4 regions of the Dactylosporangium sp. McL0621 genome follow, and region 1 is predicted to be linked to each of the others. Evidence: riboswitches for the same ligand, from Rfam matches in the RefSeq annotation. Region 1 holds a riboswitch; each other region holds the start of a gene.

Region 1 (7,540 bases):
CACATCCGGCTCCCGGGCATGCCCCGGGCCGGGAGCCCTGAGCGCTCGCATCCGAGCGGGTAAGCAGGCGCCAACGACACAGCGGACAGTCGGGCTAATGGCACGCTGATGGCCCGCAGCGACTTCCGGGTGACCGGACATGCAAGAGGCCCTGGCCGGAACTACGTCCAAACCAGGGCGTTCTCGTCCGAGCGGGTGAAGGGAATCGAACCCTCACTGTCAGCTTGGGAAGCTGATGTTCTGCCATTGAACTACACCCGCGAGCGACGCCTACTGTACCGAATCCACGGCCTCAGTGCACGGACCATTCTGCCTTGCTCTCGGTACGTGGCCCGGGCGGTCCTTCCACACGGTGCGGGTCGACGTCGTCGGGGTGTCGTAGTGCACGTACATGGCCAGGTCGACCGATAGTTCGTAGAGCTTCCAGTCTATGCCCGGGGCCGCGTGCATCAGGCGGGCCAAGCCGGCGGTGCGCACGTCGTCCGTTACCGGGGTGGCGCGGCCCGAGAGGTAGGCCTCGTCGGCGGAGTCGTCCGACGGGAAGCTGTGCAGGGAGTAGCGGCCGTCGCGGTCCAGGTCGTGGCGCTTCGGGGAGGCCAGGACGAAGCAGAACAGGCCTTCGTCGGTGATGACGGGGGACACGGGGTGGATGCGGGGGCCGCCGTCGGGGCGGACGGTTGCCAGGTAGCCCAGGCCCGGGCCGTACTGGCAGACGAGCGTGCGAATGGACGCCGCCAGTGCGGGGTCGGCGGCGGCGAAGTCAGCCCACGATGCCATGCCTCCAAAAGTACTCGAACACCTGTACGATCGTTGCCGTTTTCCCCGAACGGGGGAAACTGAAGCGGTGACGGGTGCCGACGATCTCATCGACCTCCTGCGGCGCTTCAACGTCGAGGCGGACCGGTTTGTCGACGTGTTCGCGCGCGGGCACGGGCTGCACCGCACGGACATGAACGCGATTGCGCACATCTGGCGCGCGGCCGAGGACCGTACGCCGCTGACGCCCGGGGAGCTCGCTCGGCGGCTATCGCTCAGCCCCGCGGCCACCACGGCGCTCCTCGTGCGGCTCGAGCGCGCCGGGCACGTCGAGCGGCGGCCCGATCCCGAGGACCGGCGGCGGCTGCACCTGCACATTCAGCCCAAGGCCCAGGCGCTGGCGCACGAGTTTTTCGCGCCTCTGGGGGTACACATGCGGGAAGCTTTTTCGCACTTCACCACCGAAGAGATCGAGATCTCGGCGGAAGTGCTGCAAAGGGCGCTCACCGCGACCACCAGGGCGGCCGACGAAGCGAACCCCGTAACCTCAGAGGGTGCTGCTATCCGACCGTGACCTCAACAAGGAGCTCGAAGGCGGCCAGCTGCGCCTCGAGCCTTTCGATCCGGCGCTCGTGCAGCCGTCCAGCATCGACGTGCGGCTCGACCGGTGGTTCCGGGTGTTCAACAACCATCTGTACACGCACATCGACCCGGCCATCCAGCAGGACGATCTCACGTCGATGGTCGAGGTGGACGACGGCGAATCCTTCGTGCTGCACCCGGGGGAGTTCGTGCTCGCGTCCACGCTCGAGGTGATCACGCTGGGCGACCAGCTCGCCGGGCGGCTCGAGGGCAAGTCGAGTCTCGGGCGGCTCGGGCTGCTGACGCACTCGACCGCCGGCTTCGTCGACCCCGGGTTCTCCGGGCACGTGACGCTGGAGCTGTCCAACGTGGCCAACCTGCCGATCCGCCTGTGGCCGGGCATGAAGATCGGGCAGCTGTGCATCTTCCGGCTGTCCTCGCCGTCCGAGCACCCCTACGGCTCGGCGGTGTACGGGTCGCGGTACCAGGGCCAGCGCGGACCGACGCCGAGCCGCTCCTGGCAGAACTGGCGGACCTGGCCGACCAAGTGATGAAACACGAAGGGCGGGCCCGCAGGCCCGCCCTTCGTCAAAGTCACGCCACCCGGCCGTACCCGGATATCGGCTCAGAATCGATCTTCTTCATCTGCACGGGCTGGCTCGAGTTCGGTGCGTGCACCATCCAGCCGTTGCCGACGTACAGCCCGACGTGGTGTTTGTCGGAGTAGAAGAAGACGAGGTCACCGGCCTTGAGGTCGGACCGCGCCACGCGCTTGGTGTCCTCGTACTGCCACATCGTGTAGTGCCGCAGGTAGGTGACACCGACCTGCTTCCACGAGTACATCGTCAGGCCCGAGCAGTCGAACGTGTTCGGCCCCTCGGTCGCCCAGACGTACTTCTTGCCGATCTGCTTGCATGCGACCTGGGCGGCCTTGCTGCCCGGCGAGCCGTCGTACTGCTGCGGGCACGCGACCGGCGCGAGCGAGCCGGTGCCGGCCGCGCTGCCGTACGCCTGCATGCGCATGTCCTGCAGGGTCTTGATGTCGGCGTTGACCTGCGTCTCCTGCTTCGCCAGCGCGGCCTCCTGCTCGGCCTGCTGCGCGATGAGCTGGTCGATGGGGCCCTTCTGGGCGTCGTACTGCTGCTTGGCGACGAGAACGTCCTTGATCCGCGACTGCTCGTCCTTGGCCACCATGTTGAGCAACGTCATCTGGTCGACGAACGTGTCCGGCGACCCCGTGGTGAGCATGGCGTCGAGCTTCGAGACCCGCCCGTTCTTGTACTGCAGGACCGCGAACGCGCTCACCTTGTCGAAGGCGGCGTCCACCTGGGCCTTGAGCGGGGCGATCTGGTCCTCGAGCTGCTTCTGCTTGGTCTTGTTGGCGGCGAGCTCGAGCTTGAGCTTGTTGTGCTGCTCGATGACCGGCTCGATCTGGTTCCACTTCTCGTCGATCTGCTTCTCGACCTCGCCCGGCGAGGGGTCCGCGTGCGCGAGGCCCGTGATGCCGAGGGCGAGGGACAGACCGCCAAGGGTGGCGACGAGGAGCCGCAGCAGACGGGAGGGCCGCCTCGACCACCTCAGATGGGTCTCCACCGAGGAGTTACTCCTTCTTCCTGGCCGCCTACCGGGTTAGCTGACGGGTTCGGGCGGGAAGGTCGCCCTACCGCGCAATCGCGCGGATTCACCCCGATGGAACACGTGGGTCCCCGGCTCGAAATTCGACTCGACGGTGCCGCCTGGCGCACCCGGGTGGGGCGCGGACATCCAGCCGACCGGAATTCACGTTAAGGGCGCACCGTTCCCAGGTTCAAGTCGGAGCGCGATTGTTGTCCGATTTGTCCCTAAGGTCAGGCGATTCGAGTGACGAACACATCATCGATTGCGCCCACGAACTGATCGTTGTTCGCGCTGGTTCCCTTGCCGCCAATACACAACGGGTCGTCGTTCGCTATCGACAGTGACGGCGGTACCGCGGTGCGTCCCGCCTCGGCGCCGTCCACGACCACCGTGAGCAGGGAGTTACCGCGCGAACACGCGATCCGGTGCCACCGCCCGTCGGCGATGGACCGCGCCGCGACGGCCACGAAAATTGCGCTCGAACCAGTGCCGACAATCACACAACTGGGCTGTCCGGCCTCGCCGTCGACCTGCAGTTTGAACTGACTGTCACCGACCGAGAACCCTTTCTGGACCACATTGGCGCCTTTGGAAGTCTCATTCGGCTGAACCAGGACGGTGGCCCCGTACGTAATGGATCCGCGGCCCGGATTGAGAAATCCGGCCGGACCGCTCTGCACGATGGCCCGGGCGCAACTCTCCGCACCGTAATGCTCACACCGCGGCGGAAAGCGCACCGCAAGTCCGCCGTCGTGGGCGACGGCGGAGAGCTGCCCGCCGCCCGCGCGCCGCGCCCGCAGGCCGAGCCGCCCCGCCGCGTCGGTGACCGGCTCGCCGAGGCCGCCGTCGAAGGTGTACCGGATGCCGGCCTCGCTCCCGTGGGCCGCCGTCGCGTTCGAGGCCGGCCCCACTCCCGGCGCGCTGCCCATGCCGGGGCCGGGCACGAACGGGCCGGGCCGGGCGGACGTGCCGGGCCGGGTGGAGAGGTCGGCCCGCTCGTCCGACGGGGCCGCCACCCAGCGAACCGCGAGCCCGGCCACCACGACGAGACCGGCGAGCAGAGCACACAACAACAACCGTCGGCGGCGGCGCATAACCGCACATGATGCCGCGAATGCCGTGATCCGCGCAGTCACTCGGACGGCTACGTTTCAAAGGGCCGGTCCGGCTAAGGTTGCCGCTCGTGGCCCCCGAGGATTGGCGCAACGACACGCGAGCGTCCTACGACACCGTCGCGACCAGCTACGCGGACCTGGTCCGGGATGCGCTGACGAACGACGCGTACCTGCGGGCGACCCTCGACCTGTTCGCGGCGCTGCTGCCGCCGGGCGCCCGCGTGGCCGACGTGGGGTGCGGGCCGGGCCATGTCACGGCGTACCTGCACGCGGCCGGCGTGGACGCCTTCGGCATCGACCTGTCCCCGGCGATGGTCGACCTGGCCCGTACGACGCACCCGGCCCTCGCCTTCGAGGTCGGCGACATGACCGGACTCGACCTGCCGGCGGCCTCGCTCGACGGCGTGATCGCCTTCTGGTCCCTGATCCACATCCCGGACGACCTGGTGCCGCAGGTGCTGGCCCACTTCCATCGGGTCCTGCGCCCCGGCGGCCGGCTGCTGCTGGGCTTCCACGTGGGCGACGCGCACCGGCTGAAGACCGAGGGCTACGGCGGCCACCCGATGCGCGTCCACGTCCATCTCCGCCCGCCGGCCAAGGTGACGGCCTGGCTGGAGGAGGCCGGTTTCACGGTCGAGGCCCAGCACCTGCTGGACCTCGCCGCGAAGACCCCGGGCGCCGCTGTCTTCGCCCGTCGGTAGAGCTTTTCCTACAGTCCGGTGAACGCTTCCCAGACCGAGGCCACGGGGCGGTTGGCGATCAGCGGCGACCGGCCGCCGTTCTCCGCCGTCACGTAGAGGTTGTTGGCGTTGGCGCGGATGCTGACGGTGCTGTTCCAGCCGGCCGACAGGTAGAACTTCTCCCACGCGCCGACGGCGGTGCGGTTGGCGATGAGCGGCGCGTTGCCGCCGTTCTCCGCGGTCACGAAGCGCTGGTTGGCGTGCGAGAAGAAGGCGACGTACCCGTCCCCGGCCTCGATCTCGTCGAACGTCTCCCACGGGCCGGGCGCGCCACGGTTGGCGATGAGCGGCGCGTTGCCGCCGTTCTCCGCCGTCACGTAGTTGTAGTTGGCCTGCGCGTCGATCGATATGTTGGTGGTCCTCGTCGCGTAGAACTGCTCCCACGGGCCGATCGCGGCACGGTCGGCGGTGAGCGGGCCGGAGCCGTTGTTGCCGCTGACGTACCGGTTGTTGGACACCGACAGCAGGCTGAACGACCCGTTCGCCCCGGCGATGACCTTGAAGCGGGACCCGTCGTCGCGCGCCGCGCCGTTCGCGGTCAGCTTGCCGGCCGGGTCGACGGTGAGGTACCTGCCGTTGACGCCGGCCCGGAACACCACCGCGCCACCGCCCACATCGACCTGGAACAGCGTCTCCCACGCCCCGGCCACGGTCCGGTTGCCGACCAGCGGGTCCGCGCCGGCCGTCTCGGCCGAGACGTACCGCAGGTTGCTGGCCGACAGCATCGAGAAGATGCGGGTGATGGGCTGCACCGAGATCTGCTGCTTGGCGGTCGCCTTCACGTTCAGGTCGTCGGTCACCGTCAGGGTCACGGTGTACGTCCCGCCGTGCGCGTAGTTGTGGAAGTTCTGGCCGTTCGGGGCGGTGCCGTCGCCCCAGTCGACACTGAAGCCGATGTTGAAGCCGAAACCGTGCTTCGAGGCCGACGCGTCGAACGAGACGCGGCCCGACTCCGGCAGCGACGAGAGCACGAGGTTCGCGGTCGGCGGGGCCGGTTGCACCGTCGCGATCGCCAGGCCCGCCGGGCCCTCGCCCACGTAGTCGGTCGTCGTCGTCGCGTTGGTGGCCGGGTCGATCACCGTCAGCGTGCCGTCGGTGTGGTTGGCCACGACGACGTGGGTGCCGTCGGCCGCCATCGTCACCGTCTGCGGCCCCTTGCCGGTCGGGACGGTCGCGATGACCTTGTCCGTGGCGGTGGCGAGCACCGACACGGTGTTGCCGAGCGAGTTGGACACGTAGGCGCGGCCACCGTCCGGCGTGACGGCGATGCCGAGCGGCCCGCTGCCGACGGGCACGGTCGCGGTGATCGTGTTCGTCGTGAGGTCGAGCACCGAGACGGTGTTGGCGGCGGAGTTGGCCACGTAGGCGCGACGCCCGTCCGGGGTCAGCGCGACCGCGTGCGGCTCGTGGCCGACGGCGACGGTCGCGGCGACCGTGTTCGTGGCCGTGTCGATGACCGTCAGGTTGCCGCTGCCGGAGTTGGGCACGTAGACGCGCCGGCCGTCCGGGCTCACGACGAGGTGGTCCGGGTCGGTGCCGACGCCGATGGTGGCGACGACCGCGTTGGTGGCCGTGTCGATCGCCTTCACCGTGTTGGACCCGCTCACGACGTAGACGCGGCCGCCGTCGGGCGTGATCGCGATGCCGCGCGGCTCGGTGCCGACGGCGATGGTCTTGACGACTGTGCTTGTCGCGGTGTCGAGCACCGAGACCTGGGCGGCGCCGTTTTCGGTGAGGTAGACCCGGCCGCCGTCCGGGGTGGCCGCCAGGCCGGTGGGGCGCAGGGCGACGGGGATGACGGTGAGGTACTCGTAGGTGTTCGCGTCGAACACGCCGAGGTAGTTGCCGTCGGTGTCGGCAACGTAGATGACCGGCCGGTCCGCGGTGGCCGCGGTGGCCGGAATCGCCGGGGCCACGAGCGTGACGGCCGCACCGACCGCCGCCGCCGTGATCCCGGCAAATAAGGGTTTACGCACGAACGGATTATGGCTCGCAACGCCGATCGATGTTGCCCCGGCAAATCAGTCCAGCGGGGTCATGAACGACCAGAAGCCGCCCTCGGGGTCGCGGACGCTGTACTCGCGCACGCCGTAGGGCTGGTCCATCGGCGCGTACACGATCGCCGCCCCCGTGGCGGCGACCCGTACATGGTGCGCGTCCACGTCGTCGACCAGCACCGACACGCCCGCGGTGGTCACCCCGAGCGTGCGCGGCGAGGCCAGCCCGAAGTCCGGCGAGACCCGATGCAGCCAGATCACCCCGTCGCCCGCCTCCACCTCGGCGTGGAGGACGGTGCCGTCGGGGCCCCGCTCGACGCGGCCGGGGCCGAGCCCGAACACGTCCACGAGGTACGCGTGCATCGCCTCGAGATCCTCGTACACCAGGCCGATGATGCGGCGCTGGATCGTCCCCTGCAGCATGGTCATCTCCTCCACGGTGGTGAGCAGGGCCTCGGCGTCGGGCGGGTCGTCGGCCCCGAGCGCGTCGGCCATGCCTTGCAGCCCGGTGCGCAGCCGGTGGGCCGCGGCCAGGCGGTGGTCGATCTCGGCCAGGTGCCGGTGCACGGCCGCGGACAGGCTCCACGCCGGGTCGTCGAGCGCGCGGGCGATCTGCTCCAGCGGCACCCCGACCCGGCGCAGCAGGCAGATGCGGTACAGCCGCTGGATGTCGGTGCCGCTGTACCGGCGGTGCCCGCCCGAGCTGCGCTGCGACGGCGTCAGCAGCCCGATC
Region 2 (7,540 bases), 340 kb from region 1:
CGGTGATGCGCTGCCGCTGCATCGCCAGGGCCTGCAGGGCCGACGAGCGGATCAGCAGGAGCGGGTTGAGCGGCTCGTTGGCGGCGATCGCGCGGGCGTACGGGCGGTTGTTCGTCGACCAGCCGTCGTGGATGTCGTACTCGACCGAAAGCTCCCGGTTGCTCGACATCTGGTAGTCCAGCAGTACGCCGGGGCCGAGCGAGCGGGTGGCGATCTCGCCGGCCGTGTGCGGGATCGGCGAGAAGAAGAACGCGACCTTGGGCACCGGCTGGAACAGGTCGACGTCGATCAGGTCGAAGACCCCCATCGGCTGGTACATCCCGTGCGAGTCGTGGAGGCACAGCCCGGCGCCGAGCTCGGTGCGGCCGGTGTTGTCGATCTCCATGTGGCCGGCCGGGCCGCCGGGCGTCACGATGCCGGCGCCGTCGTTGCCCGCGACGGTCAGCACGCTGCCCAGCGGGGCCGGGTAGTTGTGCGTGGCGACGACCTTGGTGCTCGGGGCGTGGGCCGTCTGGCGGGTGGTGTACATCGAGTACGTCTCCCGCCACGTGATCTCGAGGTGCCGCTCGAGATAGTGGGCGGAGAGCCAGATCGTCGGAGCACCGCTCGCCGAGGTGGCGATCGCGTGGAGGCCGAAGAGCGCGAAGTGGTGGTCGCGCAGCTGGTCGACCGTGGCGTCGTTCATGTCGATCTTGAGTTTGTGCTGCTCCACTGCAGGCCTCCTGGGTTTGCGGGCTCTGGAGACAGTGTGGGGCGGACAGGTTGCATGATCGGGGCAATCAGTGAAAATCGCTCACGATCGCCTCGGCGGCCTGGCGCAGCTCGCGCTGGTCGGGCAGCCAGGCGCCGGCGATGTCCGGATGCAGACTCGCGCGGGCGACCTCGAGGAGCCGTTGGCTCACCTCGTCCACGGACTCGCCGTGGTAGTCGTCCTTGACGACCTCGGCGGCGCGCTGCAGCGCCGAGGTCAGCTGGGCCTCGAGCGGCTCCTGGAGCCGCTGGACGGCGGGGTCGGCGCCGTCCGGGTCAATGGTGACGTGCAGTTCCTGCATGGCCGTGGTAATGCCCGACGGCCGCGCCTTTTATTCAGGCTTTTCAGGCGGCCATCGGACGGATGACCGCGCCCGGGCGGCGCATCGAGCGAATGGCCCGCAGCGTCTTGGAGCCCTCGACCGGGTAGGTCGCGCGGATCTGGGCCAGCGCCCACGCCATGCGGGCGACGGCGGTCTCCGGGTGGTCGCCGAACTCGCTCGCGACCCGGGCCGCGCAGCCCTGCACGCCCATGCGCCGCAGGGTCGCCGCGACCGCGGTGCGGATCTCGCCGCGCGCCGGGGCCTGCGAGCCCTGCAGATCCGAGGCGAACAGCGCCTCGGCCCGAACGGCCTCGAAAGTGGTAGCCATCTCGCACCTCCTGTGCGCCTCGTACCTTCATGTTTCCTCGATGACATTCACGTTAGAAGTGCCCCGCCGGTTCGGGCTCACGGTTTCATGCCACCGTCGTCTGTTGGTCACGTTGAGTTGATCGGCTAGCAGGGTGCACCGGTGGCAGGGCTGTGGCAGGGTGGGGCGGTGTCCCTGACCTCGAGCTCTCCGAGCAGCGCGCCTCTGCCGCTGCACCGGGCGGCGCGCATCGAGGACGCCTTCCACGCCGTGCTGGAGCGGCGGCTGCGCCGGCGGGGCTGGAGCGTCGCGGTCACCGCCTACACCGGCTACGGCTCCGCCGCGACCGAGACCAGGCCCGGCTGGGTCCGGGTGCTCGGCCGGGTGCTGCTGGCCCGCATCGACCCGAAGCCCGGCAAGCGCCTCAAGAAGCTGCGCGGCTGGCGCTCGTTCACCGCGGTGTCGGTCAGCAACGCGCTCGTGCGGATCCAGGCCGGCGGGCAGACCTGCGAGGTGCGCTGCGACCGCGGCGGGTTCGTGGACTTCGTGGTCGAGGCCGACCTGGCCCCCGGCTGGGCCACGGTGACGCTGCAGTGCGAGGACAGCGACCCCGTCGAGGCGCCGGTCCGGATCATCGACCCGGCCGCCACCCGCCTCGGCATCGTCTCCGACGTGGACGACACGGTAATGGTCACGACGCTGCCGCGGCCGCTGCTGGCGGCGTGGAACACCTTCGTGCTGGATGAGCACGCCCGGGCATCGGTACCAGGGATGGCGGTGCTGTACGAGCGGCTGGTCAACGCCAACCCGGGCGCGCCCGTCTTCTACCTGTCCACCGGCGCCTGGAACGTGGCGGCGACCCTCACGCGGTTCCTGTCGCGGCACCTGTACCCGGCCGGCCCGCTGCTGCTCACCGACTGGGGGCCACAGGCGGACCGGTTCTTCCGCAGCGGCCAGGCGCACAAGCGGGCCTCGCTGTCCCGGCTCGCCCAGGAGTTCCCGGACATCCGCTGGCTGCTCGTCGGCGACGACGGCCAGCACGACCCGGAGATCTACGCCGAGTTCGCCGCGGAGCACCCGGACAGCATCGCGGCGGTCGCGATCCGGCACCTCTCGCCCACGCAGGCGGTGCTGGCCGGCGCGGTCCCGGGCGTGGCCGGCAACCCGCGGCGGTTCCCGCCCGACGACTGGCGCTGGCTCGGCGCCCCGGACGGTGCCGGCCTGTGGCGCCTGCTGCGCGACACGGAACTCCTGTAGCTCCTCCAGGGGCTAGCCCTTGCGGCTCGCGCTCGAGCTCATCGGGGCGCCGACCTTCTCGATCAGCTCGTGCAGGACCTGCTCGGACCGGTCGTGCGGGACCTGGCAGGTGCCGGCGGCGAGGTGGCCGCCGCCGCCGTACTGCAGCATGACCGAGCCGATGTCCGTCGGCGAGCTGCGGTCGAGGATCGACCTGCCGACCGCGAACACCGTGTTGAGCTTCTGCTTTCCCCAGATCACCCGGGCCGCCGACGGGGCCTCCGCGTCGATGACGTGGTTGCTCGCCAGCCCGCCGGTGCGCAGCGTCTCCGAGTGGTGGTGGTCGAAGACCAGGTGGGCGCCGGGGGCGTACGGCAGGTTGGTGAGGATGTCCGTCGGGCCCACGTCGACCGCACCGTCCTGCACGTCCTTGGGGTGCACGAACGTGATGTCGCCGATGAGGTCCAGGTGGCGCAGCAGGACCGCGCAGACCAGTCGGTCGAAGTCGCTGCGGGTCACGAGACGGTACTTCACTGCAATCCCCTTGCCACGGAAAACGGCCGGTCGACGGTTGCCCCATCGGCCGGCCGCTCGCGTCTTTGAGGATTACAGGATCGAGAGGTGCACGTGGTTCGTGTGGTCGCTGGAGGGATCGCCGGCGACGCCGCTGTAATGGTGCCAGCCGACGGCGGGCGTCCAGATCTCCTTGAACCAGATCACGTACATCACGCCGAGCGCATTCGCGTTCTTGACGAAGTACGCGGCCAGCGTGCTGCCGTAGACGAAGTCGTCACCGGAGGCCACGCCGCCGAATCCCGATTTCGTCTGTACCGAGAAGTCGCAGGCCCGGCCCTTGGGGTGCTCGTACGGCCCGCTCGGGCGGAAGCACGCCACGAACCGCTTGAAGTTGTCCTTCTGCGCCTCCTGCATCGCGTGCAGCATGCGCGGGGTGATGCAGCCCGTCGTCGTGGGGTCCTTGACGCTGCACGACTCCTTCGGCAGCGCGCCGGTGGACGTGCGGGGCACCGGGTCGGCGGTCGGCAGGTTGGCGGTGACGAAGCCCTTGCTCGGGCCGCCGGCCAGCTTCAGGGCGTTCTCCGCGTCCTTCTTCTTCTGCTCCATCGTCTGGACCTGCTGCTGCTGCGCGGCGACCTCGTCCTCGAGCGCCTTCTTCTGCGCGGCCTGGCTGTCCTTGAGCTGCTTGAGCTGGTGCAGCAGGTTGTCGTTGTGGTGGGCGATCTGGTTGATGGTGCCGGCCCGTTCGGCGAAGCCGTCCGGACTGCCGGAGTCCATCAGCGCGGCGAACGTGGTGAGCGGGCCGGTGCGGTAGGCCGCGACGGCGATCGAGGCCACCTGGTCCTGCACCGTCGCGAGCTGGGCCTCGGTCGCCTGCAGCTGCGCGGTGAGCTCGCCCTGGCGCTTGACCGAGGCGTCGAACTTCTCTTTCGCCTCGGACCAGGCCCGGGTGCTGTCCTCGAGTACGGAGCCCAGGGTGGGGTTCGCGCTGGAGCCCTCGTCGCCGGTGTCGCCGCCGGGCTCGGCCGCGGCGGGCGTGGCGGCGAGCCCCCCGAGCACGAATGCCGCCAGCAGCGCGACCATCAGGCGCCGGTAGGGATGTCGCAATGACATCTTGTTCGTTGTTCCTTCCGTCGGCCGCCGACCGAGTTAGCTGACGGGTTCGGGACGGAACGACCCCTACCACCCTTCGGGAGAAGGGCGGATTCACCCCAACGTTACGGTGGGTCCCCGGCTCGCCACAGTGCGGCGATTAGGCGGCAGCCTCGCCCGGCACCGGGGGCGGTGCCCTCGTGGACGTGACCGTGGGTCACTGTACCCAGGGCGCCGAATTCGCGCACCGGACGGTTTGTCCTCTTCCAGTTGAAGACACGCCGCAGTGACGTAGATCACCGCCGGGCCGCATGTCTCAAGACAACCGTAAATATTCTTCATAAAAAGATGACGTTCGCTCCTTCACGCCCCTCCGCCTGGTCGGATGGGCAGGTCAGACGACCTGGGTAAGGAGTGATCAACGGTGTCGAGAGTGCGCCTGTGGGCGATGCTGGCCGCGGTGACCGTCGTGGGCGGGGTGGTCGCGGTCTTCAACATGCTCCCCGCGTCGGCCGCGTCCTGCAGCCCCGCCTGGCAGGCCTCGGCGGTCTACACCGGGGGCGCGACGGTCTCCCGCAACGGCCACAACTTCCTCGCCAAGTGGTGGACGCAGAACGAGGCGCCCCCCGGTACGACCGGCGTCTGGCAGGACCAGGGCTCGTGCGGCGGCTCGACCCCGCAGCCCCCGACCCAGACCGGCACCGCGGGCGGCTGCAGCTTCCCGGCGTGGGTGCAGGGCCGCAACTACGCGACCGGGGACATCGTGAAGTTCACGGACGGTAACTTCTACGTCGCCGAACATGACAACCCGGGCTACAGCCCGGTGATCAGCACCTGGTACTGGGACCCGTACGCGTGCACCGGCACTGGTGGTGGAACTGGTGGCGGGACGACTCCTCCCCCCTCGAACGGCTCCTTCGTCGTGAGCGAGGCCCAGTTCAACCAGATGTTCCCGGGCCGGAACTCCTTCTACACGTACTCGGGCCTGGTGGCGGCGCTGTCGGCGTACCCCGGCTTCGCGAAGACCGGCTCGGACGACGTGCGCAAGCAGGAGGCGGCCGCGTTCCTGGCGAACGTGAACCACGAGACGGGCGGCCTGGTGTACGTGGTGGAGCAGAACACCGCGAACTACCCGCACTACTGCGACACGAGCCAGTCCTACGGCTGCCCGGCCGGCCAGTCGGCGTACTACGGCCGCGGCCCGATCCAGCTGTCGTGGAACTTCAACTACAAGGCCGCGGGCGACGCGCTGGGCATCGACCTGCTGCACAACCCGAACCTCGTGCAGACCGATTCGGCCGTGGCCTGGAAGACCGCCCTCTGGTACTGGAACACTCAGAGCGGCCCGGGCACCATGACCCCGCACAACGCCATCGTCAACGGCGCCGGCTTCGGCGAGACGATCCGGAGCATCAACGGCAGCCTGGAGTGCGGGGGCCGCAACCCGGCCCAGGTGCAGAGCCGCGTGTCGGCGTACCAGCGCTTCGTGTCGATCCTGGGCACGGGCGTGGGGGCCGGCTCCCTGTCCTGCTGATTCATTGCTTCCTTCCGAACCTGGCGGCGGCCCTCCCTGGGGTGTGGGGGGCCGCCGCCAGGTCTTTCAGCCCTCCTTCATTTGAGGACCGAAGTTGTCCGCAGTGGTCGTCAGTCTGGAGCCATGACAGCGATCACCGAGTTCCGTATCGACATTCCCCAGGCCGACCTCGACGATCTGCGCGGGCGTCTCACCCGCACGCGGTGGGGCGGGCAACTGCCGGGCCCGGCGTGGGAGCGCGGCGTGCCGGTCGGCTATCTGAAGGACCTGGCCGAGCACTGGGCCACCAAGTACGACTGGCGCGCGCACGAGGCCGAGCTCAACGCCCACCCGCAGTACGTCACCGAGATCGACGGGCAGCGGCTGCACTTCGTACACGCGAAATCCGCCGAACCCGGCGCGCTGCCGCTGCTGCTGACGCACGGATGGCCGGGCTCCATCGTCGAGTTCCTCGACGTCATCGGCCCGCTGACCGATCCCCGGGCCCACGGCGGCGATCCGACCGATGCGTTCGACGTGGTGATCCCGTCGCTGCCCGGATTCGGGTTCTCCGGGCCGCTGTCCGGGCCGGGCTGGGACAGCAGGCGGATCGCGACCGCGTTCGCCGAGCTGATGCGCCGTCTCGGCTACGAGCGGTACGGCGCGCAGGGTGGCGACTTCGGCGCGTTCGTGGCCCCGGACCTCGGCCGGGTCGATCCGCAGCACGTGGTCGGCGTACACGTCAACGCCGCCACGGTCGGCTTCATCCCGTTCGGGGAGATCAGCGAGGACGAGCAGGCCGCGCTCACCGAGGCGGAACGGGCGCGCCTGACGCGGATGAAGGCGTTCCTGAGCGAGGGCAACGGATACTTCCAGATCCAGGCCACCCGTCCGCAGACCCTCGCCCACGCGCTGCTCGACTCGCCGGCCGGGCAGTTGGCCTGGATCGTCGAAAAGTTCAAGGAATGGACCCACGGCGACCTGCCCGAGCAGTCGGTCGACCGGGACCGGATGCTCACCAACGTCATGCTGTACTGGCTGACCGGCACCGCCGGCTCCGCCGCGAACCTCTACTACGAAAGCATGCACACCCGTAACTGGCCCACGCGCAGCGAAATCCCCACCGGCGTCGCCGTGTTCGCCGAAGACATCGCCATTCGGCAGTACGCCGAGCGTGGCAACGCCATCGTGCACTGGTCGGAGTTCGACCGGGGCGGGCACTTCGCCGCCATGGAGGCACCCGACCTGCTCGTGCCGGACGTGCGCACCTTCTTCCGCCGCTTCCGCTGACCCGAAGGTACGTGCGGACGCGCCCCACGGCCGTCCGCACGCACCTGCTCCGGGCGGTCAGGTGCGGCGCTCCGGCTCCTGCTCCTCCACGACCGCCGGCACGCGGGACGGCAGCGTGATGACCTGGGCCAGGACCGCGAGCGCCGGGAACGCCAGCGCGAGGACCGTGTTACCGGCGATCAGCGCGGCCGACGGATGCGTCCAGTCCTGAGCGCTGCCCGATGCGCCGCCGGCGCCGTAGAGCGCCAGCACCACGCAGGCGACGTACGCGTAGGCGGTGGACGTCACGAGCGTCCCCCACCGTCGCCGGAGCCGGGGCGAGGCGCCCACCAGGAGAACGGCGGCGAGCATCACCCACCGGTAGCCCGCCGCGACCGCCACCAGCCACCCCGGCACACTCGACGTCCGGCGAAGATCGTCGAGGTACTCGATAGCCGTCGCGCCGACGTGGTAGCTGACGATGAGCGCGATGACGTACGTGGTCACGACGTAGAACCGGGTCATCCGGCCCGA
Region 3 (7,540 bases), 1.6 Mb from region 1:
CACAGGCGCCGCCGCACACGGCTGCTCATCAGCGTGGCCAGCGCCGTGGTCCTGGCCGCGGCGTCGCTGACGGTCGCCGGCACCGCGCACGCCGAGGCCGACCGGACCGTCACCTCGAACACGACCGGTACCCACAACGGCTACTTCTTCTCGTACTGGAAAGACAGCGGCAACGTCACCATGAACCTGGGCGCCGGGGGCAGCTACAGCGTCCAGATGAACGGCATCAACAACTCCGTGGTCGGCAAGGGCTGGAACCCCGGCTCCACGTCCCACACGGTGAACTACTCCGGATCCTTCAACTGCGGCGGCAACTGCTACCTCGCCCTGTACGGCTGGATGACGAACCCGCTCGTCGAGTACTACATCGTCGAGAACTTCGGCTCGTACAACCCCAGCAGCGGGGCCACCCGGCTCGGGTCGGTCACCAGCGACGGCAGCACCTATGACCTGTACCGCACCCAGCGCGTCAACCAGCCCTCGATCCAGGGCAACGCGACGTTCTACCAGTACTGGAGCGTCCGGCAGCAGCACCGTACCGGCGGCACGATCAACGTGGCGAACCACTTCAACGCGTGGCGGCAGGCCGGCCTGACGCTCGGCAGCCCGAACTACCAGATCATGGCCACCGAGGGCTACCAGAGCAACGTGAGCTCCAACATCACCGTCAGCGAGGGCTCCGGCGGGGGCGGCAACACCGGCGGCCCGACCGGCGGACCCACCACCGGCGGCGGCGGGGGCGGCGGCTGTACGGCGACGCTGTCCGCGGGCCAGAAGTGGGGCGACCGGTACAACCTCAACGTCGCGGTGTCCGGGTCCAGCAACTGGACCGTGACGATGAACGTCCCGTCGCCGGCGACGATCAGCTCGACCTGGAACGTCAACGCGACCTGGCCGAGCCAGTACGTGATGGTCGGCAAACCCAACGGCAGCGGCAACAACTTCGGCGTCACGATCATGGCCAACGGGCAATGGACGTGGCCGTCGGTCTCCTGCAGTTCCGGGTGACGCCGCGGATCTGAGCACGGCATGCGTGGCGCGGCGGCCGAGGGCCGCCGCGCCACCGTCCTAGAACTCCTCCCAGGTGGCGGGGTCCTGCTTGACCGGCAGTTGCGCGACCGAGTCCACGGCGGCCATGTCCTCGCCGGTGAGCTCGAAGCCGAACAGGTCGGCGTTGGCCCGCTGCCGCTCCGGGTCGGAGGAGTGCGGTACCACGGTGAGGCCGCGCTGCACCAGCCAGCGGAGCACGACCTGGGCGGGGGTGACCCCGAGCCGGTCGGCCGCGGCCACGATCCCGGCGTCCTCGAGCACGCCGGTGTTGCGCTCCAGCGGGCTCCACGCCTGCACGACGGTGCCGCCGCCCTGCACGGCCGCCACCAGCTCGGGCCGCGCGTGCGACGGCGAGACCTGCAGCTGGTCGACGGCGGGGACGATGCCCGTCTCGGCGACGACGGCCGCGATGTGCTCGGGCAGGAAGTTGGAGACGCCGAGCGTGCGGATCAGGCCCTCGCGGTGCAGGTCGGCCATCTCGGCGTACGAGTCGGCGTAGCGCCCGACGGCCGGCAAAGGCCAGTGGATGAGGTACAGGTCGACGTAGTCGAGGCCGAGGCGCTCCAGCGAGGCCTCGAGGGCGGCGCGGGTCGAGCCGCGGCCCTGGTCGGAGCCGCGGAGCTTGGTGGTGACGAACAGCTCGGCGCGCGGGAGGCCGGACTCGCGCACGGCGGCGCCGACCGCGTCCTCGTTGCCGTACGACGCCGCGGTGTCGACCAGCCGGTAGCCGGCGGCGAGCGCGGCCAGGACGGCGTCGGTGGCCGCGCGGCCCTGCAGCGGCCAGGTGCCGTAGCCGGCGACGGGCATCCGGTGGCCGGAGTTCAGCGTCACGGTTGGGATCTGCATGGTCCAACCCTACGGACTCAGCAGCGCCGCCAGGCCGTCCAGCAGGCGACCCAGCCCGAACTCGAACAGGGTGTCCAGCTCGTAGTCCACCGCGTCCGGGCCCAGGGCGGCCAGCCGGGTGAAGGCCGGGAACGCGCCGCCGGCCGTGATCCGCGCGAACCGGGCCTCCTGGGCCGTGAACCACTCGACGTTGTCCACGCCCGTGTCCTGCTCGGCGTTGGCCTCCCACTCCAGGTTCACCGCCGTGCCGCGGACGTGGCTGGCCAGCATCATCGTGGCGTGCATGGCCACCGGCAGGGCCATCCCGGCCCGCTCCAGGGCGGCCAGGTTCCACTCCGTGTGGGCCATGGCCCGCTCGGCCATCGGCGGGCGGGTGAACGACATCACCTCGGCCACCCACGGGTGACGCCGGTAGACGCCCCACTGCAGCCGCGCGGACGTCGCCAGGCTCGCGCGCCAGCCGGTCGACGGGTCGGAGCCGGGCAGCGGGGCCTCGGCGAACGCCGCGTCCGTCATCAGCAGCAGCAGCTCCTCCTTGCCGGCGACGTGGCGGTACAGCGTCATGGTCGGCATCCCGAGCGCGGCGGCCAGGCGGCGCATCGACAGCGCGGTCAGGCCGTCGGTGTCGGCGAGCCGGATCGCGGTCGCCACCAGCCGGTCCGCGGGGGAGGGCGCCGCGGACGCGCGGGCGCGGGGGCGGCGCGCCACCACGGTGCCGATGCCGGGCTGGGGCTCGACCAGGCCCTCCTGGCGCAGCGCGGTCAGCGCCTTCGTGGCCGTCGCCATGGCCACGCCGTAGGTCCGCATGAGCTCGCGCGTGGACGGGACGCGGTCGCCCGGGCGCAGGTCGCCCGCGGCGATGGCGGTGCGGATCCGCGCGACGATGCGCTGGGAAGGGGGCTCGGGCTGCACTAGTGCACACCCTACCGTCGCTCGCGCATCGTTGAGCGCCCGGACGCGGTGTTCGTACGGTGTACGCATGACGAGGGTACTGATCTGCGGCGCGAGCATCGCCGGGAACGCCGTGGCCGCGCCGCTGGCCCGCGCCGGGTGCGAGGTGACGGTCGTCGAACGGGCGCCGGGGATCCGGGCCGGCGGGTACGCCGTCGACATCCGCGGGGTGGCGCTCGAGGTCGCCGAGCGCATGGGACTCGCGGCGCCGGCGCGGGAGTGCGGTACCGACACCGAAGGGACGAGCTTCGTCGACGGCAGCGGCCGGCGGATCGCCACGCTGCCGCTCGGGTTCGGGGTGCTCGACCCCGCCGACATCGAGATCATGAAGGGCGACCTCACCCGGCTGCTGCACGCGGAGGTGCCCGCGGGGGTCGAGTGGATCTTCGGGGACACGGTGGCCGAGGTGCACGGGGGCGACACCGTGACGGTCCGGCTCGCGAGCGGCGGCGTGCGGGAGTTCGACTACGTGGTCGGCGCGGACGGCATCCATTCGCGCATCCGGGAGCTGGCGTTCGGGCCTTCGCAGCGGTACCTGCACCACCTCGGCAGCGTCAGCGCGGTCTTCACGGCCCCGAACGAACTGGGCATCGAGCGCTGGCAGCTGGTGTACTCGATGCCGGGCCGGGTGGTGAGCGTCAAGACCGACCGGGGCTCGGACACGGTGAAGGTGACGCTGCTGTACGGCGGCCCGATGCCCCCGCGCGACCGCGCCGAGCGGGTGCGCGGCGTCGAGGCGGCGTTCGCCGGGGCCGGGTGGGTCGTACCGCGGCTGCTGGAGCTGATGCGGGCCGCACCCGACCTCTACGTGGCGCCGAACGCCCAGGTCAGGATGCCCGGCTGGACGGCCGGGCGGGTCGCGCTCGTCGGCGACGCCGGCTACGCCCCCTCCTCGCTCACCGGGCAGGGCACCGGCATGGCGCTCGTGGGGGCGTACCTGCTGGCCGGGCTCATCGCGCGGAACGCGGACCTGGCCGGGTACGACCGCGACCTGCGCGAGTTCGTCGACGTCAACCAACGCGCCGCGCTCATGCCGGCCCGGGCCTTCGCGCCGAAGTCCGAGCTCGCCGTGCGGCTGCAGCACCTCAGCATCCGCATGCTGCCGTACCTGCCGGGGCGGAACCTCATGATCGCGGCGATGACCCGCGAGGCGCGCCGCGCGGCCGGCGCCCTGACACTGCCCGCAGTAATCTCCTGACCCCAAAGGGTTTACTTCAGATCCGGTTTGATGCGTCGATGTAGGGGTGCAAGGTCGGCCGGACCCGGGTAGGCGCGCGATGGGTGATCGTGATGCGGCGATGGCCGCCATCCGCTCCGTGTACCTCATCACCGGCCGCATCAACACCGGCACCACGCTCGCCGAGACCCTCCAGCTGATCGTGGACGCGGTGGTCGACGGCATCGGGTTCGCCGTCGCCGTGGTCAACTACCTGCACCCCGAGGGCGAGTACGAGGCGGTCGCGCTCGCCGGCTCCGAGGAGGCGCGCGCGACGCTGCTCGGGGCGCGCTACCCGGCCGAGGTGCTCGACGAGTACCTCGAACGCGCGGAGGCCTGGGGGCAGCTGCGGTACCTCCCGCACGAGCGGCACAGCGCCCACATCCACTCCTGGGTGCCCGACGAGGTGCCCGGCGGCGACGGCGTGCCCGAGGAGGAGCGCTGGCACCCGCTCGACGCCCTGTTCGCGCCGCTGCGGGCGCCCGACGGCGAGCTGGTGGGCATCCTCGGCGTCGACCTGCCCGCCGACGGGCGCCGGCCCGGGCCGCTGCAGCGCGAGCTGCTCGAGATGCTCGCCGCGCAGGCGGGCATCGCGATCAACAACGCCAACCTGGTCGAGGCCCTGCAGCGGGAGCGCCGGCACCTCGCGGCCAGCGAAGAGGCCTTCCGGCTGGCCTTCACCGGCGCCGGTACCGGCATGTGCATGATCGGCGTCGACGGCGCGACCCAGGCCCGGCTGACCCGCGTCAACCCCGCCCTGTGCGAGCTGCTCGGCCGGGCCGAGGCCGAGCTGCTCGAGCGGCCCGTCGCCGACCTGCTGCACCCCGACGACCTCGACCTGGCCCGGCTCGCCTTCGCCGCCGCGACGACCGGCAAGGGCATCCCGGTGCGCGACTACGAGATCCGCTGCGTGCGCGGCGACGGCGCCGTGATCTGGGTCGCCACGACGCTCTCGCTCGTGGCCGGGCCGCCCGCCTTCGGCATCCTGCAGGTGCAGGACATCACCGGGCGCAAGGCCGCCGAGGCCGACCTGGTGCGCCGCGCGTCCCTGGACCCGCTCACCGGCCTGGCCAACCGCGACGCCCTGGCGTCCCCCCTGGCCGCCGCGGTGCGCCGCGCCCGCGCCGGGCGGGGCGACAGCGCGCTGCTCTTCTGTGACCTCGACGACTTCAAGTCGGTGAACGACACGCTCGGCCACGACGCCGGGGACGCGGTGCTCATCGCCGTGGCCCAGCGGCTGTGCGCGCTCGTGCGGCCCGGCGACACCGTGGCCCGCCTCGGCGGCGACGAGTTCGTGGTGCTGACCGAGGACGTGGCCGGCCTCGACGCGGCCGGGGTGGCCGCGCTCGTCGACCGGGTCGAGCGCGCGGTCGCGGCGCCGGTGGTGCACGACGGGCACGTGCTGCGGGTGCGCGTCAGCGTCGGGGCGGCCGTGATCGATGCCACGGTGGGGGATGCGGGCGCGGCCCTGCGAACCGCCGATCGGGCGATGTACCAGGTGAAAGGCTACCGCCACGGGCGCGGGATGACCGATCGGGTGACAGCGCACGGTGAGCGTTCCGGTGCACCGGGTGGTATGCCATTGGTCCGGCTGGCCGAGGGCTGAACGGCCGGTTAGTGTCGGATGGTCTGCCGCGGTCGACGCACCCCGAACAGCGGGGTCACCGCGCAGGCGCCGTCGAGCCGCGCCGTCCACTTCGGCGTCGCGGGCCGGGGACCCATCGCAGTCCTTGGGGTGTATCCGTGACCGAGTCACGGTAGGGCGAATCCTCCCGTCCGAACCCGTCAGCTAACCCGGTAGGCGGCACCGGAAGGAGAACCACGCGTGCTCGTCGACGCCCTGTGTCGTCTGTCTCCCGGACGGGTGATCGCCAGGACCTGAGCCTGGCCTGTCACACCCGTTGACCGTTCGCCGCCGCCGCGCGATCCCTTTGGCACCACGGGATCGTGCCGATGGCGCGCGCCCGCATCCGTCCGAGGAACCCATCTTGCTGAAACCGCTGTCGCTCAAACCATTGCCACGCCAGTTCCAGCCCCGGCATCGCCGGGCCCTGCAACCAGTCAAGCCCGCGGTCGTGTCGGCCGTCATCCTGTCCGCAACGCTGCTCGCGTCCGGCTCGGCCGGCCGCTCCGCCGCCGGCCCGCCCGGTTCGCCGGTCGCCGTCGCCGCGGCCCCCGCGCCCGCCTACGCCCGGGACGCCTCGCTCGTCGTGACCGAGCTCGACGGGCAGGCCACGCTCGGCGACGCGCCCGCGCCGGCCACGCCGCCGCCGCCCGCCCGGCCGCGGCCGGTCGCCGGGCTGGACCAGACCCAGATGAACAACGCCGCCGCCATCGTCAAGCAGGGCCGCGCCCAGGGCGTGCCGGACAAGGGCCTCGTCGTCGCGGTGGCCACCGCGATGCAGGAGAGCGACCTGTACAACGTGGCGAGCCCGACCGTCCCGTCCTCGATGAAGCTGCCGCACGACGCCGTCTCGACCGACCACGACTCGATCGGGCTGTTCCAGCAGCGCGCGAGCCAGGGCTGGGGCAGCGTGCCGGAGCTCATGGACCCGGCGCACTCGGCGATGCTGTTCTTCAACGCGCTCGCCCGGGTGCCGGGCTGGCAGGGGATGAGCGTCACGGGTGCCGCGCAGGCGGTGCAGCGCTCCGCGTTCCCGGGGGCGTACCAGAAGCACGCCGACCGGGCCGGGCAGGTGGTCGCGGCTATCGCCTGATTTTTCTCAGAGCTACCGCGGCGTCCGCGGTGGTCCGGACCGTAACTCCCGTGGCCTCACCGTCCGCCGTTGGTCACGGCGGTTCCCGGCCGGTGGCCGGTGAGGTTTCGGGCGGGGAAGCGGCCGGTACCGGGGTCGACGCGGGCGCAGGCGGGACCGGGGCCCGGGGGGCGTTGAGGGCGAGCGTCGTCACGACGGTCAGCGCGAGCGCGGTCGCGGCGCCGGCGGTCGCGGTCCGCCGAAACCGGCGCCGGCGGCCGTCGGCGACCACGCGGGCCAGGTCGACGCGGGAGGCCGGGGCCTCGTCACCGCCGTGCATGAGGCGCCGCAGCTGCCGGTCGTTCATCGTGTCCTCCCCGCGTCCAAAGGGTCCTCGAGCAGGCGCCGCATCGTGGCGAGCGCGGCCGAGGTCTGGCTCTTGACCGTGCCCGGGGCGCAGCGCAGGACCCGCGCGGTCTGCTCGACGGACATGTCGCAGAAGAACCGCAGCACCAGTACCGCGCGCTGGCGGTGCGGCAGCCGCGCGAGCGCCGCGTGCAGCTCCAGCCCTTCCGGTACACCTTCCAGCGCGACGTCCTCGGCGCACCGCTCCGGCAGCCGGTCGACGGGCGACTCCCGCGCCGCCCAGCCGCGGCGCCGCTCGTCGATGAAGCGGTGGACGAGGACCGTGCGCACGTACGCGTCGACGTTCCCGGCCCGCCGGATGCGCCGCCAGCGCACGTACACGTCGGTCAGGGTGCGCTGGACGATGTCGTCGCCG
Region 4 (7,540 bases), 3.4 Mb from region 1:
CGCGACCAGCGCACCGCCAACAACGGCAACCAGTTCACCATCGAACCGCCCGACCAGGCGCTGTGCGTCGGCAACGGCCACGTCGTGGAGGCGGTCAACGATGCGTTCCGGGTGTTCAACGCCGACGGCACCGGCCAGACCGGCGTGGTCGACCTCAACACCTTCTACGGCTACCCGCCGGTGCTGGACCGCACGACCGGGATCTACGGCCCGGAGCTGACCGACCCGACGTGCCTGTTCGACCCGGCCACCCATCAGTTCTTCCTGGTCGTGCTCACCCTCGAGTCGACCCGGGACGGCGATCTGACCGGTGCGAACCACCTCGACATCGCGGTGGCCGCCGATCCGACCGGGACCTGGAACATCTACCGTCTCGACGTCACCGACGACGGCACCAGCGGCACCCCGGTCCACCCGAACTGCCCGTGCATCGGCGACTACCCGCACATCGGCGTGGACGCCAACGGCTTCTACATCACCACCAACGAGTACGCGTTCTTCGGCACCGAGTACAACAGTGCGCAGATCTACGCCTTCTCGAAGCGGGCCCTGGCCCGCGGCGACGCCGACGTCCTCGTCACCCAGCTCGACACCACCGGCGCCGACCGTGGCCGCAACGGCTTCACCGTCTGGCCGGCGCAGTCGCCGGTCACGTCCGACTACGAACGCGCGGCGGGCGGCACGGAGTACTTCCTGTCCTCCAACGCCGCCGAGGAGGCCACCGGCACCGGCGACTACGTCTCCGACAGCATCGTGACGTGGGCGCTGACCGGCACCAGGTCCCTGGACAGCGCGTCGCCGCGGCTCGGCCTGAGCAACACCAGGGTCGGGGTGCGGCAGTACTCGCTGCCGCCGGCGGCGAACCAGAAGCCCGGTCCCGCGCCACTGCTGGAGTGCCTCAACGACGACCCGTGCGCCACGTTCCTGCTCGGCGCCCCGGACCCGTTCAAGCCCGAGGTCCTGGCCGCGCTGGACAGCAACGACACCCGCATGCAGCAGGTCACCTACACCGGCGGCAGGCTTTACGGGGCGCTGGACACGGCGGTGAGCGTCGGCGGGGCCACGAAGGCCGGCATCGGCTGGTACATCGTGCGGCCCGGTCTGCGCGGCGACTCCGTGCGGGCCGACCTGACGGCACAGGGGCAGCTCGGCCTGGCCGGCAACAATCTGACGTACCCGGCGATCGGCGTCAACGCCGCCGGCCGGGGCGTCATGGCCTTCACCCTCGTCGGCGACGGCTACTTCCCGTCGGCGGCCTACGCCGCGTTCGACGGCCGCACCGGCGCCGGCACGATCTACCTGGCCAAGGCCGGCCTCGGCCCGCAGGACGGCTTCACCGGCTACAAGGCCCTGGTGGGCGATCCGCCGCGGCCGCGGTGGGGTGACTACGGTGCCACCGCCGTCGACGGCAGCAACATCTGGATCGCCAGCGAGTACATCGGCCAGACCTGCACCCTGGCCCAGTACGAGGCGACGCCGTTCGGCAGCTGCAACGGCACCCGCACCGCCCTGGCGAACTGGGGCACCCGGATCAGCCTGATCAAGCCGTAACCGCCCGACGTACCCGCGCCGGACCGTCGCCCCATGGCGGCGGCCCGGCGCGGGAGCGCTCAGCGCAGGCCGTTGTCCAGCCGCATCGTGGACGAAAGGCCGGCTCAGCCATGGAGATCGGTCGATGCCGACGGCGGCGCCTTGAAAGTTGCGGCAACAGGCGACAAGCAGGTGACAGCGCGGCCGTTACCAAGGGCTATATTGTGCGCCGATCTGCCCGATTTCCAGCCCGCCGAGGTGCCCATGGCCGCCGCTACGCTGCGTCGCCGTTTCAGATACTGGTTCGACCGGACGATGTCGAAGGGGACGTCGGCCCTCGTCGCTTGGCTGGGGCTGGCCTCCGTGGCGGTGGTGCTCGCCGGCGGGCTCCTGGTGTGGCTGGTCGACCCCAACCCGGCGGACGGCGAGCCCCGCGGGTTCTTCGCGTCGGTGTGGCAGGCCGTCCTGCACGCGCTCGACCCCGGCGACGTCGCCGGGGACACCGGCGGGCACTGGGAGTTCGTGGCCGTCGCGTTCCTCATCACCATCGGCGGCATCTTCATCGTCACGGCGTTCATCGGCGTGCTGACCACCGGCCTCGACGCCAAGCTGCAGGAGCTGCGCAAGGGCCGCTCGATCGTGCTCGAGACCGGTCACACGGTGATCCTCGGCTGGTCCGACCAGGTGTTCACGGTCATCGGCGAGCTCGTCGAGGCCAACGGCAACAAGCGACGAGCCTGTGTGGCCGTACTCGCCGACAAGGACAAGGTCGAGATGGAGGACGAGATCCGGGCCAAGGTCGGCGACCTGCGCAGCACGAGCGTCGTGTGCCGCACCGGCGACCCGCTCGACCCGGACGACATCGCGCTGGTGAACATCGCCGAGGCGCGGTCCGTCATCATCCTCACCGGCTCGGGGCACGACCGCGACGCGCACCTCGTCAAGATGCTGCTGTCCGTCACGAAGGCCGAGAACCGGTGCACGATCGTCGGCAGCGTCGCCGAGCAGTCGAACATGCCGGCCGCGCGCCTGGCCGGCGGTCCGGCCGCGTACCTCATCGACGCCACCAGCGTCGCCGCCCGCCTGATCGTGCAGACGTGCCTGCAGTCGGGGCTGTCCGTCGTCTACACCGACCTGCTGGACTTCGGCGGCGACGAGATCTACGTGCGGCACGAGCCGAGCCTGGCCGGGCAGCCGTACTCCACCGCGCTGCACTCGTACCGCACCTCGGCGATCTTCGGCGTGCGCCAGGGCAACGGGACCGTGCTGCTGAACCCGCCGGGCGACTACCGCATCGCCGACGGCGACCACCTGCTCGCCATCTCCGCCGACGACGACACCGTCGTGATGGCGCCGCCCGCGCCGATCCACCATGAGCTGATCGTGGCCGGCCCCGATCCCGTGCCGGCGCCGAAGCGGGCCCTCATCCTCGGCTGGAACCAGCGGGCCGTCGGGGTCGTCCAGCAGCTCGACCAGTACCTGACGGCCGGCTCGGAGGTCGTCGTCGTGGCGCGCCACCACGACGTGTCGCTGAGCCTGAAGCGGCTCGCGGCCGAGGTGCGGAACCTGTCGCTGAGCCTCACCGAGGACGACAGCGCCGACCGGGCCGTGCTCGAGTCGCTCGGCATCGACGACTTCGACCACGTCATCGCGCTGTGCTACGACGACGTCGACCGGCAGGTCGCCGACTCGCGGACCCTCGTGACGCTGCTGCACCTGCGCGACATGGAGCAGAAGCTCGACGGGAAGTTCTCGATTGTCAGCGAGATGGGCGACGACCGCAACCGCCAGCTGGCCCAGGTCACCCAGGCCGACGACTTCATCGTCAGCGACAAGCTGCTGAGCCTGATGACGACCCAGGTCTCGGAGAACCCGCACCTCGCCGACGTGTTCGGCCGGCTGTTCGACGCCGGGGGCAGCGAGATCTACCTGAAGCCCGCCGAGCTGTACGTCCGCGCCGGCCACCCGCTCAACTTCCAGACGGTGCTGGAGGCGGCCCGCTTGCGCGGCGAGTCGGCGGTCGGCTACCGGCTGGCCGCGAACGCGCAGGCCGCGCCCGCGTACGGGATCGTGCTCAACCCGGACAAGGCGGCGAGCGTGACGTTCGCCCCGGACGACCGGGTGATCGTCCTGGCCAAGGACTGAACGCCGAGAACCCTGTACACCGTCGGGCCGGTCATCGCCCTGGTCCGGGCGGGAACCAGCAACCTGCCCCGCCGACCTGGCCTGACCGTGAGCGGCGGCAACAATGCTCCCCGGCCCGTTGCCGCCGCCCACGGAGGTGGTTCAGGCCACGTAGCCGCGCGCCGCGGCCCAGTTGGCCAGGGTGTCCGTGGACATCCAGTACGTGCGCGGGCCGAACATGCCCGACGGGTCGGCGATGAGCACGGCGCGGCCGTGGTCGCGGTAGCCGACCAGGGAGATGTAGTGTCCGCCGGGGAACTCGTGGTAGGTGCCGGCCTGGTCGGTGGCGCCGCCCACGATGTTGGCGACCAGGGCCCGGCCGGTGCTCAGCGCACGGACGGCGTCGTACTGCAGCTCGCGCGCCTCGCCGGCCGAGGCGCGCTGGCCGGCGATGAAGCGGGCCTGGTACACCTCCTTGCCCAGAACGCCGTTCATTGCCCTGGTCACGTCGGCGACCGAGTTGGTGCCGTTCACCGTGGTGCCGAGGCGAGCGGCGACGTCGTTCTGCGACAGGTCGGCGCCCACCGACGTCAGCGCGATGCGGGTCGAGGCCGGCCCGCAGTAGTAGAAGTTGGGCTGGAACTGGAAGTCGAAGTTGACCGTGTTCTCGGCCGGCGCGGTGTCCAGCAGGTCGGGGGCCGGCGGCGTGGTCGCCTTCGGCTGTGCGGGCGTCGCGGTGCTCAGCGCCGCGGTCCCGACGGGGTGCGCATCGGCCGGCGCGGCGCCCCCGTTGAGCAGCGCCGCGGTCGCCACGGAGACCACCATCAGCGAGGCGGTCCCGAGCAGTGCGGGGATCGGGCGGCGAAGCAGCGCGGTGAAGCGTTGGTGCATCGAGGCTCCTTCCGATGCCGTCTACCGGGTTAGCTGACGGATTCGGGCGGGAAGCACGCCCTACCACGACCTACGCGAGGAGGCCGACGGATTCACCCCGGGACTGCTTGGGTCCCCGGTTCGCAACAATGCGACTCGACGGGTCCGGGCCGGCGCCATCTGGCGATGGCAAACGACCAGCTCAGACACGTGGACATTACTGGGCGGTACATCCACCGGCCCACCCCGTCCGCCCCACCCCACCCCTCCTACAAATGCAGGCCCTCGCGTGCTCGTCACCTTCCCGCCGGCCCACTACCGCGCTGCGCGCGGGGTCGACGGCGAACACCATGGACAGCCCGACGTCCAGGCCCGCGATCTCCAGCACGGCCGCCGTCGGAGCCCACGGATCGACGGTAGTCGAGGGGCCCGCGGGCGGGACATGGTGGTTGACACGATGGCCGCCCGGAACCAGGCTGGGTGGAACGAGGATGCCATCGCGAGGTGAGCCATGACGGCCCGGCCTACGGAACCCCGCACCGCCGGCCCCCGTCCGCTGGCGCAGCTGCGCCGCGAGGACCGCGGCCTGCCCTGGCTCGGCCAGATCTTCGACTACCAGCGCGACCCGATCCGGCTCTACCGGCGCCACTGGGAGCACTACGGCCCGGTCGCGCCGTCGTACCTGCTCGGCCAGGACACGGTGATGCTGCTCGGCCCCGACGCCTGCGGCGAGGCGCTGCAGAACCGGGACAAGGCGTTCGCCAACGAGCCGGCCTGGTCGCAGCTGGTGGGTCCGTTCTTCCACCGTGGCCTGATGCTCATCGACTTCGACGAGCACCGCGGGCATCGGCGGATCATGCAGGAGGCGTTCACCCGGCCGCGGCTGGTCGGCTACACCCGCCGGCTGCACCCCGCCATCGAGCGTGGCATGGCGAACTGGGAGGCCGGGCGGGAGTTCCGGGCGTACCGCCGCCTCAAGCAACTGACCCTCGACATCGCCGCCGATCTGTTCATGGGCGGGGCCCGCGACACCGGCCCGGCCGAGATGGAGCGGGTCAACCGGGCGTTCATCGCCTGCGTGCAGGCCGCCGCCGGGATCGTCCGGGCCGACGTGCCGTTCACGCGCTGGGGCCGGGCGTACCGCGGCCGGAAGGTGCTCGAGCAGTTCCTGCGGGGGTACCTGCCCGTCAAGCGGGCCGAGGCGACCGACGACATCTTCTCGGTGCTCTGTCACATCGAGACGGAGGACGGCGACCGCTTCTCCGACGACGACGTCGTCAACCACATGATCTTCCTGATGATGGCGGCCCACGACACGTCGACAATCACCATCTCCACGATGCTGCAGTACCTCGGGCAGCACCCCGAGTGGCAGGAGCGCTGCCGGGCCGAGGCGCTGGCCCTCGGACCGGCGCCGGAGATGGCCGAGCTGGAGTCGCTCGTCTCGATCGACCTGGTCATGCGCGAGGCCCTGCGCCTGCGCGCACCGGTGCCGGTCCTGGTCCGCTACACCGTCAAGGACACCGTCGTGCAGGGCGTCCGCATCCCGGCGCGCACACTCTGCATGCTCGGCCTCCAGTTCACCCACCTGATGGACGACTACTGGAGCAACCCGGCGGCGTTCGACCCGGAGCGCTTCGCGCCCGAGCGCCGCGAGGACCGCGCGCACCGCTTCGCGTGGGAGCCCTTCGGCGGCGGCGTGCACAAGTGCATCGGCCTGTACTTCGCCGGCCTGGAGGTCAAGGCGATCATGCACCGGCTGCTGCGCGGATACCACTGGAGCGTCGACCCCGGCTACGTCGCGCCGCTGGACCACCACTCGCTGCCGTTCCCCAAGGACGGGCAGCCCATCGCCCTGTTCCGGAACTAGGCAAACCGCACGCCGGTTCCGAACCGTCGCGGCGCTGCCGGGCGGTTCCGCCTTCACGGAACGGGTGGCCCGAGTCGGGCGCCACGCGAGCCGTTCAACCGAGCCGCGGACCCGGGCGCCGTCGGAGAATCGGTCGTACGCGTCGGCAGGAGGCGTCATGCGAAGACTGGCCACGATGGCGGCGGCCCTCACGATCGCCGCAGCGCAGACGTTACCTGTGCCCGCCCTGTATGCCTGGGCCGGCACCGGCACCGGCGTCAGCGTCACCGGCACGACGACCGTGAGCGCGACGGCGGCCGGCGACCCGGCCGACGCGGAGAGCATCCAGGCCGTCATGACGCCCGACGCGCGGTACGTCGCGTTCACCTCCTGGGCGACGAACCTGCGGCCCGACCTCCCGCTGCCGAGCGACCCCGGCAACGGGAACACCCTCTACGCGCAGGTCTACCTCGCCGACCGGCAGCAGCACACGGTCGACGTCGTGAGCCGCGCGAGCGACGGCGCGCCGGCCAACCAGGGCGGGTTCCTGATCGGCCTGTCGGCGGACGCTCGCTTCGTGCTGTTCGACTCCGCCTCGACCAACCTCGTCCCCGGCCGGCCCGTCGTCGTCAGCACCTGCAGCTGCGGCTTCCGCGACCTCTTCCTGCGCGACCGGCAGACCGGCACGACGACGCTTGTCACCCTGCCCAGCCTGTACAGCGCCGTCGCCTACGTGCGGGTCGGCATCAGCGACGACGGCAACATCATCGCGTACAGCGGCCTGGTAAGCCTTCCCACGCAGGGCAGCTACCCGACGCAGACCGCGTACGTCCTCAACCGCGCGACGGGCCGGACCGTGCAGCTGTCGCCGCCGGCGTCGTCGTCCGTGAGCTTCCCGACCGTCAGCCAGGACGGCCACTACGTCATCTACAACTCGAGCACCGGGCTGTACCGCTACGACACCGTCGCCGACCGGACCGACCGCCTGCTGTCCCAGCCGATGGGCGACTCCGGGGTGCTCAGCCCCGACGACACCAAGCTCGCCTATTACCCGAGCCCGACCGAGCTCGACGTGCTGGACCTGACGACCGGCGAACGCACCGTGGTCGTCGACGGCCCCCAGCTGCAGCTCGGCCCGGGCAGCCTGTCGTTCGGCGCGAACGGCCG

The links. Region 1 has a riboswitch for cyclic di-AMP ahead of ACPPVO_RS00420 (NlpC/P60 family protein). Riboswitches for the same ligand answer to the same signal wherever they lie in the genome.
Region 2: another riboswitch for cyclic di-AMP. It lies ahead of ACPPVO_RS59150 (coiled-coil domain-containing protein); the one in region 1 lies ahead of ACPPVO_RS00420 (NlpC/P60 family protein).
Region 3: another riboswitch for cyclic di-AMP. It lies ahead of ACPPVO_RS53050 (hypothetical protein); the one in region 1 lies ahead of ACPPVO_RS00420 (NlpC/P60 family protein).
Region 4: another riboswitch for cyclic di-AMP. It lies ahead of ACPPVO_RS44680 (C39 family peptidase); the one in region 1 lies ahead of ACPPVO_RS00420 (NlpC/P60 family protein).

Annotation. Positions count from the first base shown of each region.
Region 1 covers NZ_CP188259.1:88,610-96,149, forward strand. The annotation lists tRNA gene ACPPVO_RS00400 (tRNA-Gly) at 191-261, opposite strand; gene ACPPVO_RS00405 (pyridoxamine 5'-phosphate oxidase family protein) at 271-777, opposite strand; gene ACPPVO_RS00410 (MarR family winged helix-turn-helix transcriptional regulator) at 845-1,330, shown strand; gene dcd (dCTP deaminase) at 1,311-1,889, shown strand; gene ACPPVO_RS00420 (NlpC/P60 family protein) at 1,933-2,931, opposite strand; cyclic di-AMP (ydaO/yuaA leader) riboswitch at 2,943-3,077, opposite strand; gene ACPPVO_RS00425 (LamG-like jellyroll fold domain-containing protein) at 3,186-4,049, opposite strand; gene ACPPVO_RS00430 (class I SAM-dependent DNA methyltransferase) at 4,139-4,771, shown strand; gene ACPPVO_RS00435 (beta-propeller fold lactonase family protein) at 4,780-6,786, opposite strand; gene ACPPVO_RS00440 (MerR family transcriptional regulator) at 6,832-7,540, opposite strand, start outside.
Region 2 covers NZ_CP188259.1:12,449,899-12,457,438, forward strand. The annotation lists gene ACPPVO_RS59125 (hypothetical protein) at 1-712, opposite strand, end outside; gene ACPPVO_RS59130 (hypothetical protein) at 780-1,052, opposite strand; gene ACPPVO_RS59135 (hypothetical protein) at 1,096-1,401, opposite strand; gene ACPPVO_RS59140 (App1 family protein) at 1,576-2,637, shown strand; gene ACPPVO_RS59145 (hypothetical protein) at 2,650-3,150, opposite strand; gene ACPPVO_RS59150 (coiled-coil domain-containing protein) at 3,223-4,245, opposite strand; cyclic di-AMP (ydaO/yuaA leader) riboswitch at 4,255-4,401, opposite strand; gene ACPPVO_RS59155 (glycoside hydrolase family 19 protein) at 4,649-5,758, shown strand; gene ACPPVO_RS59160 (epoxide hydrolase family protein) at 5,882-7,027, shown strand; gene ACPPVO_RS59165 (hypothetical protein) at 7,085-7,540, opposite strand, start outside.
Region 3 covers NZ_CP188259.1:11,209,671-11,217,210, reverse strand. The annotation lists gene ACPPVO_RS53075 (glycoside hydrolase family 11 protein) at 1-1,008, shown strand, start outside; gene ACPPVO_RS53070 (aldo/keto reductase) at 1,069-1,896, opposite strand; gene ACPPVO_RS53065 (TetR/AcrR family transcriptional regulator C-terminal domain-containing protein) at 1,906-2,808, opposite strand; gene ACPPVO_RS53060 (FAD-dependent monooxygenase) at 2,876-4,045, shown strand; gene ACPPVO_RS53055 (diguanylate cyclase domain-containing protein) at 4,125-5,669, shown strand; cyclic di-AMP (ydaO/yuaA leader) riboswitch at 5,740-5,882, shown strand; gene ACPPVO_RS53050 (hypothetical protein) at 6,052-6,780, shown strand; gene ACPPVO_RS53045 (hypothetical protein) at 6,854-7,126, opposite strand; gene ACPPVO_RS53040 (SigE family RNA polymerase sigma factor) at 7,123-7,540, opposite strand, start outside.
Region 4 covers NZ_CP188259.1:9,390,846-9,398,385, forward strand. The annotation lists gene ACPPVO_RS44670 (hypothetical protein) at 1-1,551, shown strand, start outside; gene ACPPVO_RS44675 (CASTOR/POLLUX-related putative ion channel) at 1,846-3,675, shown strand; gene ACPPVO_RS44680 (C39 family peptidase) at 3,817-4,545, opposite strand; cyclic di-AMP (ydaO/yuaA leader) riboswitch at 4,549-4,696, opposite strand; gene ACPPVO_RS44685 (cytochrome P450) at 5,036-6,394, shown strand; gene ACPPVO_RS44690 (hypothetical protein) at 6,552-7,540, shown strand, end outside.